2 regions of the Variovorax sp. V213 genome follow, and region 1 is predicted to be linked to the other one. Evidence: riboswitches for the same ligand, from Rfam matches in the RefSeq annotation. Region 1 holds a riboswitch; the other holds the start of a gene.

The links. A riboswitch is a leader RNA that binds a small molecule or an ion and turns the genes downstream of it on or off. The one in region 1 is predicted to bind glycine.
Region 2: it holds a riboswitch for glycine, as region 1 does, so the genes downstream of both, ACAM55_RS21120 (D-amino acid dehydrogenase) here and gcvT (glycine cleavage system aminomethyltransferase GcvT) in region 1, are expected to answer to the same signal.

The regions. Positions count from the first base shown of each region.
Region 1 is NZ_AP028664.1:1,781,741-1,787,606, reverse strand. Features, by position in the region: gene ACAM55_RS08570 (TRAP transporter large permease) at 1-1,278, shown strand; gene ACAM55_RS08565 (hypothetical protein) at 1,418-1,963, shown strand; glycine riboswitch at 2,014-2,103, shown strand; glycine riboswitch at 2,116-2,231, shown strand; gene gcvT (glycine cleavage system aminomethyltransferase GcvT) at 2,277-3,449, shown strand; gene gcvH (glycine cleavage system protein GcvH) at 3,492-3,863, shown strand; gene gcvP (aminomethyl-transferring glycine dehydrogenase) at 3,913-5,866, shown strand, end outside.
Region 2 is NZ_AP028664.1:4,449,265-4,455,130, reverse strand. Features, by position in the region: gene ACAM55_RS21130 (PhaM family polyhydroxyalkanoate granule multifunctional regulatory protein) at 1-737, shown strand, start outside; gene ACAM55_RS21125 (FIST N-terminal domain-containing protein) at 782-2,062, shown strand; gene ACAM55_RS21120 (D-amino acid dehydrogenase) at 2,080-3,381, opposite strand; glycine riboswitch at 3,472-3,578, opposite strand; gene rfbB (dTDP-glucose 4,6-dehydratase) at 3,834-4,916, shown strand; gene rfbD (dTDP-4-dehydrorhamnose reductase) at 4,913-5,803, shown strand; gene rfbA (glucose-1-phosphate thymidylyltransferase RfbA) at 5,852-5,866, shown strand, end outside.

The DNA.
Region 1 (5,866 bases):
ATGACGCCCGTGATGGTTGCAACGATGGTGCTGTGCTTTGCACTGTCGGTTTCGGTGGCGGTGTCCATCGGGCTCGCGTCGATCCTGGGTATCCAGGTGGCCAACGTCAACATGCTGATCTCCGTGAAGGAGATGTTCAACTCCATCAACAAGTTTCCGCTGGCGGCGATTCCGTTTTTCATCCTGGCCGGCAATTTGATGGAAACCGGCGGCATCTCGCGCCGGCTGGTCGAATTCGCCAAGAGCATCGTGGGGGGCGTGCAAGGCGGACTGCCGATGACCTGCGTGCTCACCTGCATGATCTTCGCGGCGGTGTCGGGCTCATCGGTGGCCACCACCTTTGCCATTGGCGCCATCCTGATTCCGGCGCTCATCAAGCACGGCTATCCCACCGCCTACGCGGCGGCGCTGCAGGCCACGAGCGCCGAGCTGGGCGTGATCATCCCGCCCTCGATCCCGATGATTCTGTACGGCGTGAGCGCCGAGGTCTCGATCGGCGAGCTGTTCATTGCGGGCTTCGGCCCCGGCATTCTCATCAGCCTGGCGCTGATGCTGTTCGTCTGGGTCTACTGCAAATGGAAGGGCTGGGGCAAGAACGACGGCGACGGCCGCATGCCTTTCGGCAAGGCCACGTGGCAGGCCGGCTGGGCGCTGCTGATGCCGGTCATCATCCTGGGCGGCATCTACGGCGGCATCTTCACGCCGACCGAAGCCTCGGCGGTGGCGGTGTTCTATGCACTGGTGGTGGGCGTGGTGATCTACCGCGAGATCAAGCCGAAGGACCTTTACGTCATCCTGCGCAAGTCGGTGCTGTCGTCGGCGGTGATCATGTTCATCATCGCCAACGCGGGCCTCTTCGCGTTCCTGATCACGCGCGCGGGCGTGCCCGACGCCATCGGCCACTGGCTGCAAGAAGTGCTGAAATCGCCCGCGATGTTCCTTTTGGGCGTGAACGCGGCGCTGTTCATCATCGGCATGTTCATCGAGACCAGCGCGGCCATCATCGTGCTCGCGCCCATCCTCGCGCCGGTGGCCGTGCACTTCGGGATCGACCCGGTGCACTTCGGGCTCATCATGGTGGTGAACCTCGCGCTCGGCATGATCACCCCGCCCTTCGGCGTGAACCTGTTCGCCGCCTGCACGGTGGCGCGCATCTCGCTCGACCGGATCGTGAAGTACCTGGTGCCCTTCGTGCTCGTGATCCTGGCCTGCCTGATGGTGATCACCTACGTGCCGTGGATATCGCTGGCGCTGCGCGACCTGGTCTACGCCAAATAGTCGAAACGGCCATCAAGAAAACGGGCAGCCTTCGCCGGGCTGCCCTTTTTTTGTTTCCGGCCTGTAATGCAATGGTTTCACGAAGATGTCACCTCTTGCAACGATGCTGCAGCCTTCGATCCCCGAAAGCTGTTGCGCCATGTTTCCCATCAAGACCGACAAGGCACGCGACGAACTCCAAAGCGGCCAACGCACGCTCAGCCAGCGCGAACGCGCATTGCTGCTGATGGCCGACGGCCGGCGTTCGCTGACCGATTTCAGCCCGCTGTTCGCAAACCGCAGCGAAGCCGAGCAGGCATTGCAGGCCTTGATGAGCCGCGGCTACCTGCACTATCCCCAGGCCACCCCCGCCTCCGCGCCAACCGCCCCTGCGGCGGCCATGGACCGAGCGGCCGAACCAGCCCAGGCCGCGACCGCCGCCGACCATTTCGACGGCAAGCGCTCCCTGGCCACCACGCGCATGTTCCTGTTCGACATCTGCGAACGCATGTTCGTGCGGCGCGACCCCAGGTTTGCGACGCAGATGCGCGACGCGCTGCGCGAAGCTCGCGACCGCGACGCCATGCTGACGATTGCGGCGCTGATGCTCTCGGAGGTCGAGAAAACCGCCGGGGCGGAACGCGCCGAATCGCTGCGCGAGCGTATCGAGAGGTTACTGCCGCTCTCCTCCGAGACCGTGCACTGAGCCCGTCCGCCCACCGGCCGCCGGACCGGGGCGCCGCGATCCACTACACTCGGCATGGTCAGGAGAGAGCTTCGCCATGCGAGGCCGCCGAAGGCGCAGGGGTTTCCCGAACGCTCAGGCAAAAGGACTGACACAGCGCTGGCGCATGCCGGCGTTTCCTTGCTGGAGAGAGGCTGTTGCAGGCATCAAGGCGATGCAGCGGCCCACCGAAGGAGCAAACCCCGATCGTGGGGCGAATCTCTCAGGTAAAGCGGACAGCAGGGGTGGCCCATGGCTTGCGCCATGGAATTCGACTGCCCCTTTGGAGTGCCCTGTGGCCGCTTCCGCTTCATCCGACGCCCAACTTCTCAAGACGCCGCTCCACGACCTGCACGTGGAACTGGGCGCCCGCATGGTGCCGTTTGCCGGCTATTCGATGCCGGTGCAGTACCCCGCCGGCCTCATGGCCGAGCACAAGCACACGCGCGATGCCGCCGGGTTGTTCGACATCTCGCACATGGGCCAGCTGCGCCTGGTGGGCCCGGACGCCGCGGCCGCCTTCGAAACCCTGATGCCGGTCGACGTGATCGACCTCGCGCCCGGCAAGCAGCGCTACGGCCTGCTGCTGAACGACCAGGGCGGCATCCTCGACGACCTGATGTTCTTCAACGAAGGGCACGGCTCGATCTTCGTGATCGTCAACGGCGCCTGCAAGGTGGCCGACCTGGCCCACATCCAACAGAAGATCGGCGCGCGCTGCGATGTGCAGCCCATGCCCGACCACGCGCTGCTCGCGTTGCAGGGCCCCCAGGCGGCCACGGTGCTGGCGCGGCTGTCGCCCGGCATCGAGCGCTTCGTCTTCATGACCGGCGGCGCGGTGCAGGTCGGCGGCATTCCCGCCTTTGCCACCCGCAGCGGCTACACCGGCGAAGACGGTTTCGAGATCTCGGTGGCCGGAAAGGATGCCGACGCGCTCGCCCGCCTGCTGCTGGCCCAGCCCGAGGTCAAGCCCATCGGCCTGGGCGCGCGCAATTCGCTGCGACTGGAAGCCGGGCTCTGCCTCTACGGCAACGACATCGACACCACCACCACACCGGTCGAGGCCTCGCTGAACTGGGCCATCCAGAAGGTGCGCCGCATGGGCGGCGCGCGCGAAGGCGGCTTTCCGGGCGCGGCCAAGGTCCTGGCCCAGCTTGCCGCCGCCACGGCCGGCGCCGCTGGCCATACCGACCACGACACGCTGAAGCGCCGGCGCGTGGGCCTCGTGGCACTGGAGCGCATTCCGGTGCGCGACGGCACGGTGCTGCAATCGTTCGAAGGCCACGACATCGGCTTTGTCACGAGCGGCCTGCTCGGCCCGACGGCCGACCGCCCGATCGCCATGGGCTATGTGGCCACCGCATTTTCCGAACCCGGCACGCGCGTGCAGGCCATCGTGCGCGGCAAGCCGGTTCCGATGGAAGTCTCGACCCTGCCTTTCGTGCCCGCCCGCTACTACCGCGGCTAGGCTCGGCACCCCCCTATCATTTTTTCCACGAGGAGTTTTTTCATGAGCATCAAGTACACCAAGGACCACGAATGGGTCTCGGCCGAAGGCAGCGCGGCCACTGTCGGCATCACCGTGCATGCGCAGGACGCGCTGGGCGACGTGGTGTTCGTCGACCTGCCCGAAGTCGGCAAGACCTTTGCCCAGGGTGAAGTGGCCGGTGTCGTCGAATCGGTCAAGGCCGCGGCCGATGTGTTCATGCCCGTGTCGGGCGAGATCACCGAAGTGAACGAAGCCCTGCGCGCCGACCCGTCGCTCGCCAACACCGACCCGCTGGCTGCCGGCTGGTTCTTCAAGGTCAAGCTCAGCGAACCCGCGCAGCTCGACGCGCTGCTGGACGCCGCCAGCTACGACAAGTTCGCCGCCGAATCCTGATCCGCCGAGTTCCCAAGCCGCCCTTCCTCATCTCCGATCCTTCACCGCCATGCCGATTCCCGCCCTTCCCTCTTTGCAACAACTGGAGAACGCCGAAGAATTCCTCGCCCGCCACATCGGCATCGATGCAGCGGACGAGACGCGCATGCTGCCGGTGATCGGTTCGCAAACGCGGGCGGAGCTCATCGACGGCATCGTGCCCGCGGCCATCCGCCGTGCGAAGCCGATGCGGCTGCCGGCGGCCATCACGGAAGCCGATGCGCTGGCCGAGCTGAAGGCCATCGCGGCAAAGAACAAGGTGTTCAAGAGCTTCATCGGCCAGGGCTACTACGGCACGCACACGCCGGGCGTCATCTTGCGCAACGTGCTCGAGAACCCCGCCTGGTACACGGCCTACACGCCCTACCAGGCCGAGATTTCGCAAGGCCGCATGGAAGCCCTGCTCAATTTCCAGACCATGGTGTGCGACCTCACGGGCATGGCCATCGCCAACGCCTCGATGCTCGACGAAGCCACGGCCGCGGCCGAGGCCATGACGCTCGCCAAGCGCAGCGTGAAAAGCAAGAGCAACGTGTTCCTGGTGTCGGGCGACTGCCATCCGCAGACCATCGAGGTCATCAAGACGCGCGCCGCGCCGCTGGGCATCGAGGTCAAGGTCAGCACCGTATCCGAGACGCTGCCTCACCTGATGGTGAGCGGTGAGTTCTTCGGCGTGCTCGCGCAGTACCCCGCCACCACCGGCCACGTGCACGACCTGCGCCCGCTCGCGGGCCATGCGCACCAGTGTGACGCCGCCTTCTGCGTGGCGGCCGACCTGCTGGCGCTGACGCTGCTCGCGCCGCCCGGCGAATGGGACGCCGACATCGTCTGCGGCACCACGCAGCGCTTCGGCATGCCGCTGTGCAACGGCGGCCCGCACGCCGCCTACCTGGCCTGCCGCGACGAGTTCAAGCGCTCGCTGCCGGGCCGGCTGGTGGGCGTGAGCGTGGACACCCACGGCCAGCCCGCCTACCGCCTTGCGCTGCAGACGCGCGAGCAGCACATCCGCCGCGAGAAGGCCACCTCCAACATCTGTACCGCGCAGGTGCTGCCGGCCGTCGTGGCCAGCATGTACGCCGTGTACCACGGCCCCGACGGCCTGACGCGCATCGCGCAGCGCGTGGCCGCGCTCACGGCCATCCTCGCGCAAGGCCTCGCGCAAATGGGCCGCGAGCCGGTCAACGCCACGGCCTTCGATTCGCTGACCATCCGCACCGGCGAAGACACGCCGAAGATCATCGAGCGCGCGCAGGCGGCGGGCGTCAACCTGCGCCAGCGGCTGCAGCAGCACCTGGGCATTTCGCTCGACGAAACCACCACGCGCGCCGACATCGAGACACTCTGGGCGCTGTTCGTGCCGGCCGGCACACCGATGCCGCGCTTCGACGACCTGGCCAACACTGCGCCGCGCCTGCCCGAAGACCTGCGCCGCACCAGCGCCTTTCTCACGCACCCGGTATTCAACACCCACAAGAGCGAGACCGCCATGCTGCGCTACATCCGCAGCCTGTCGGACAAGGACCTGGCCCTCGACCGCAGCATGATTCCGCTCGGCAGCTGCACGATGAAGCTCAACGCGACCAGCGAGATGATCCCGATCACCTGGCCGGAGTTCGCCAACATCCACCCCTTTGCACCGGCCGAGCAGCTGGTAGGCTACGCCCAGCTCGATGCGCAGCTGCGCGCCTGGCTGTGCGAAGCCACCGGCTACGCGGGCATCAGCCTGCAGCCCAACGCGGGTTCGCAGGGCGAATACGCGGGCCTGCTGGCCATCCGCTCCTTCCATGAAGCCAATGGCCAGGGGCATCGCAACATCTGCCTCATTCCCTCATCGGCGCACGGCACCAACCCCGCAAGCGCGCAGATGGTGGGCCTGCAGGTGGTGGTGACGGCCTGCGACGCGCAGGGCAACGTCGACATGGACGACCTGAAGTTCGCCTGCGAGAAGCACAGCGACAGGCTGG
Region 2 (5,866 bases), 2.6 Mb from region 1:
TCGACTTCAGCCAATTTGTCCCTGGATTCGATTTCCTGAAGAACCTTGCCGGCGGTGCCGCCGCTGGTTCGGGCGCCGGCGCGACCGCGGTACCTGGTTTGCCGAGCCTTGCGAGCTGGGTGGCGCCCACGCTGAGCGTCGAAGAGGTCGACAAGCGCATCCAGGAGCTCAAGACGGTGCAGTACTGGCTCGAACAGAACGGCCATGCGCTCAAGGCCACCATCCAGGCCCTCGAAGTGCAAAAGATGACACTTTCGACCTTGCGCGGCATGAACGTGCGGATGGAAGATATTGCCAATGCGTTCACCAAGCAGGCGGCCGCCGTGGCGCCTGCTGCTGCTTCCGCGCCTGTGTCGGCACCGGCTGCTGCTGCGCCAACCGAGGCCGAGGCCGAAGCCGAACCGGAGGAGGCACCAGCGTCCGCCAGGAAGGCGCGCAGCAAGCCGGCTTCGTCCGCGGCCGCTTCGGGCGGCAACGGCGGGGTGGTGGATCCGATGCAATGGTGGGGCTCGTTGACCGAGCAGTTTCAGCAGATTGCCAGCTCGGCGCTGCAGGATGCAGCCCAGCTCAAGGTGCCGGCCATGGCCCAGCCCCTGGCCGATGCCGTAGACAAGGCCATGGGCAAGCCGGCGGCTCCCGCAGCTGCCAAGTCCGCGGCCAGGAAGGCGGCAGCGGCGCCCGCCGCAAAGAAAAAGGCACCGGCCGCCGCGCGCAAGCGAACGACCGGCCGGCGCTGACGTCATACACGAAACATTTTGAAGAGAACGGGTTGGCACGCATCATGAAGCTGTTTCCTTCCGGCCATGCCACCCATCCGCAATGGCGCATGGCGGCCGGCCTCGTGCTGGCCCAGTTGCGGGCGCAGATGGCGCTGCCCGACTACGCCTCGTCGCCGACGCTCGGGCTGCTCTACATCACCGACCACTACGCGTCGGACGCGCAAGACATCCTCGATCACCTGAGCGCCGAGCTTCCCGAGGTCACCGATTGGTCGGGCACGGTCGGCATCGGCGTGTCGGCCAACAATGCCGAGTATTTCGACGAGCCCGGCCTCTGCCTGATGCTCTGCGCGCTGCCGAGCGACCAGTACCGCGTGTTCTCCGGTGTGGCGCCGCTCGGCAATTCGGAGATGAGCGGTTTCGAGGCGCACACGGCTCTGGTGCATGCGGACCCCGCGACACCCGACCTGACGGAACTCATTGGCGAAATGGCGGGCCGCACCGACACCGGCTATCTGTTCGGCGGGCTGTCGTCGGGCCGCGCGGGCGCGCTGCAGTTCGCGGTGGGCGGCAACGGCAACATCCGCGGGCATGGCGCGGCGGGGGGCGTGTTTTCGGGTGGCTTGTCGGGCGTGGTGTTCGGTGAAGGCGTGCGGCTGGTGTCGCGCGTCACGCAAGGCTGCCAGCCACTGCGCTCGGGCGCGGGGCGCGAGCGCGAGATCACCGAGGCGGACGGCAACCTGCTGCTCAAGCTCGACGGCGAACCTGCGCTCGATGTGCTGCTGGCCGACCTGCAGGTGTCGCTCGAGCGGCCGCAGGAAGCCATCGACGCCGTGCGCGCCACCCTGGTAGGCCTTGCCGATGCGGGCAGCGACGGCATCCGCCGCACCGGCGACCTGGGCGCCGACGTGCTGGTGCGCCACATCATCGGCCTGGACCCCACGCGCCGCGGCATCGCCATCGCCGACGTGGCCGAAGCCGGCATGCGCCTGACCTTCTGCCGCCGCAATGCGCAGGCCGCGCGCGCCGACCTGATGCGCATCTGCGCGGAAATCCGCGAAGAGCTGGAGCCCGAGGAGCAGACGCTGGCCACTGCGCGCGCCGTGGCAGCCGGCGAGGCCGAGGCAGCGCCGCATCCGGCGCGCCGCATTGCAGGGGCCGTGTACGTGAGCTGCTCGGGACGCGGCGGGCCGCACTTCGGCGCCCCGGGCGCCGAACTGCAGATCGTGCGGCACGCACTGGGCGACGTGCCGCTGGTCGGTTTCTTTGCGGCGGGCGAGATCGCCCGGCACCACCTGTATGGCTATACGGGGGTGCTGACGGTGTTTACCAGCAAGGACTGAGCCGCCGCTGCCGGCGTTCAGGCCGGCTGCAGCGCGCGCGCGGCCGGCGCAGGCATGCCGGTGAACGCAAAGTCGACCTCGGGCACGAGCCCGCTCACGATGCGCGCAATCGACTTGCCCGAGCCGCAGGCATGCGTCCAGCCGAGCGTGCCGTGGCCGGTGTTGAGGAACAGGTTCGGCAGCTTCGTCTTGCCGATCAGCGGCACGTTGCTTGGCGTTGCGGGACGCAGGCCGGTCCAGAACTGGGCCTGCGTGGTGTCGCCGGCACCCGGAAACAGTTCTTCGACGCGCCGCACGATCGCCTCGCAGCGCACGCGGTTCAGGTCGCGGTCGTAGCCGTTGAGCTCAGCCGTGCCGGCAATGCGCAGGCGGTCGCCGCTGGCCGAGGTGTAGCGCGAGAACACGAGCTTGTACTCGTCGTCGGTGAGCGAAACCTGGTGGGCCTTGGAGGCGTCCTTCACGGGCAATGTCACTGAATAGCCCTTGGCCGGGTAGATCGGCAGGCGAATGCCCAGCGGTGCCGCATAGAGCGGGCTCAACGAGCCCATCGCGAGCACGAAGGCATCGCCCCGGATGCGCTGGAAGCGGCCTTCGCTGTCGGTGGCTTCGATGTGGTCGATGCTGCCGCCGGCTTCGCGCAAAGCCGTCACCGTGTGGCTCATGAGGAACTTCACGCCGGCCGCGGCGGCCAGGCCGACCAGTTCGCGCGCGAAGCGGTTGGCGTCGCCGGATTCGTCCTCGGCCGTGTAGGTGGCGCCGGCCAGCTGAGGACGGATGTGGGCGAGGGCAGGCTCGATCTTCACGGCCTCGTCGGCCGAGATCACCAGCCGCTCGCAGCCGAGGGCGCGCATCTGTTCGGCCGGCTTCAGCGCCCCGTCGAACTCCTTCTGCGTCGTATAGAAGTGCAGGATGCCCTGCGTGCGCTGGTCGTATTGGAGGCCGGTGTCGGCGCGCAGCTGCTGCAGCGTGTCGCGGCTGTAGGTGCCCAGGCGCACGATCTGCTCGATGTTGTGCCGCGTGCGTGCCGGGGTGCATTCGCGCAGGAACTGCAGGCCCCAGAGCCATTGGCGCATGTCGGCGCGAATGCGAAAGAGCAGCGGGGCGTCTTCCCTGCCCAGCCATTGCAGCACCTTGAGCGGCGCGCTGGGGTTGGCCCAGGGTTCGGCATGGCTGACCGAAATCTGCCCGCCGTTGGCAAAGCTGGTTTCGGCCGCAGGCGTGGCCTGCCGGTCGATGACGGTCACTTCGTGGCCGAGTTGCTGGAGGTAGTAAGCCGAAGTCACGCCGAGCAGGCCGGCGCCAAGAACGATCACGCGCATTTCAAGTACCTTTTGAGGTTGGCGCTTGAACGGCGGGCTTGGTTTGCTACTGATTCAATAGCAAGCAACCGGACGACCGCCGTCCAAGTTGCCGCTCCCCCTGTCCTTGGTACCTGAGAGATTCACCCGCTGCGCCCGCAGCGGGTTTGCTCCTTCGGTGCATCACGCAAAGGTGACGGCTCTCCAGACGGCGTATCAGTTGGTGCAGTACAGGCCCTTCTCGAAACTCTTTGAAAGAAGAACTTCAAGAATTCGGAGGGCCGACCTGAGCGTTTATGGGAGTTTGCGCCTTCGGTGAGGTAGCAAAAAGCGCTACCTGCTCTCCTGCAGTAGGGGCTATTGTAGGCGCACGCGCCGAGCTGCCCACCCCTCGATTTTGGCAATTCGGTCCAATGGGATAATCACGGGACAGATTCGCCTGAGGGCGATTGTTCGACAACTTCGGGGGACTCATGATTCTGGTAACCGGCGGCGCCGGCTTTATTGGCGCCAATTTCGTACTCGACTGGATCTCGCAGAGCGACGAGCCGGTCGTGAATCTCGACAAACTCACCTACGCCGGCAACCTCGAGACGCTCGCGTCGCTCAAAAGCGATCCACGGCACATCTTCGTGCAGGGCGACATCGGCGACAGCGCCCTGGTCGACCGCCTGCTGGCTGAGCACAAACCGCGCGCGATCGTGAACTTTGCCGCGGAATCGCATGTCGATCGTTCCATCCACGGCCCCGAAGATTTCGTGCAGACCAACGTGCTCGGCACCTTCCGTTTGCTCGAGTCCGTGCGTGGCTACTGGAGCGCGTTGCCGGCCGACCAGAAGGCCGCGTTCCGCTTCCTGCATGTGTCGACCGACGAGGTCTACGGCTCGCTTTCCAAGACCGACCCCGCCTTCACCGAAGAGAACAAGTACGAGCCCAACAGCCCCTACTCGGCCAGCAAGGCCGCCAGCGACCACCTCGTGCGCGCCTGGCACCACACCTATGGCGTGCCGGTGCTCACCACCAACTGCTCCAACAACTACGGGCCCTTCCACTTCCCCGAGAAGCTCATCCCGCTGATGATCGTCAACGCACTGGCCGGCAAACCGCTGCCCGTGTACGGCGACGGCATGCAGGTGCGCGACTGGCTCTACGTGAAGGACCACTGCAGCGCCATCCGCCGCGTGCTCGAGGCCGGCAAGCTCGGCGAGACCTACAACGTCGGCGGCTGGAACGAGAAGCCCAACATCGAAATCGTCAACACCGTGTGCGCGTTGCTCGACGAACTGCGCCCCAAGGCCGACGGCAAGCCCTACAAGGAGCAGATCAGCTACGTCACCGATCGCCCGGGCCATGACCGCCGCTACGCCATCGACGCGCGCAAGCTCGAACGCGAACTCGGATGGAAGCCCGCCGAGACCTTCGACAGCGGCATTCGCAAGACCGTCGAGTGGTACCTAGCCAACGCCGAGTGGGTGCGCAACGTGCAAAGCGGTGCCTACCGCGAATGGGTCGAGAAGCAATACGACGCCGCGCCCGCGGCCAAGGCCGCGGCATGAAGTTGCTGCTGCTGGGCAAGGGCGGACAGGTCGGCTGGGAACTGCAGCGCAGCCTCGCACCGTTGGGCGAGCTGGTGGCGCTCGATTTCGACAGCACCGAATTGAATGCCGACTTCAGCCGCCCCGAGCAACTGGCCGAGACCGTGCTCAAGGTCCGTCCCGACGTCATCGTCAATGCCGCGGCCCACACCGCGGTCGACAAGGCCGAGAGCGAGCCCGAGTTTGCGCGCAAGCTCAACGCCACCTCGCCCGGCGTGGTGGCCCAGGCCGCCCAGCAAATCGGTGCGCTCATGGTGCACTACTCCACCGACTACGTGTTCGACGGCAGCGGCAGCAAGCCCTGGAAAGAAGACGACGCCACCGGCCCCCTCAGCGTGTACGGGCGCACCAAGCTCGAAGGCGAACAACTCGTGGCCGCGCACTGCGCCAGGCACCTGATCTTTCGCACCAGCTGGGTCTATGCCGCGCGCGGCGGCAACTTTGCCAAGACCATGCTGCGGATCGCCAAGGATCGGGATCGCCTGACCGTCATCGACGACCAGTTCGGCGCGCCCACCGGGGCCGAACTGCTCGCCGATGTCACGGCACACGCCATTCGCGCCACCCTGCAAGATCCGGCCAAGGCCGGGCTCTATCACGCAGTGGCTGGCGGTGAAACCACCTGGTGCGGCTATGCGCGCTTTGTGCTCGAGCAGGCGAAGGCGGCTGGCGTCGAACTCAAGGCCGGGCCTGCAGAGGTCGATGCCGTGCCCACCAGCGCCTTCCCCACTCCTGCGACACGTCCCGCCAACTCGCGCCTGGACACGCGCAAGTTGCAGTCCACCTTCGACCTGGTGCTGCCGCACTGGCAGCAGGGCGTAGCCCGCATGCTGCGCGAAACCCTTTAAGCACGCCGAGCGCGGCAAAGCAAAGAAAGCAAGGAGAAAAGCACAACGATGACTACCAAGATC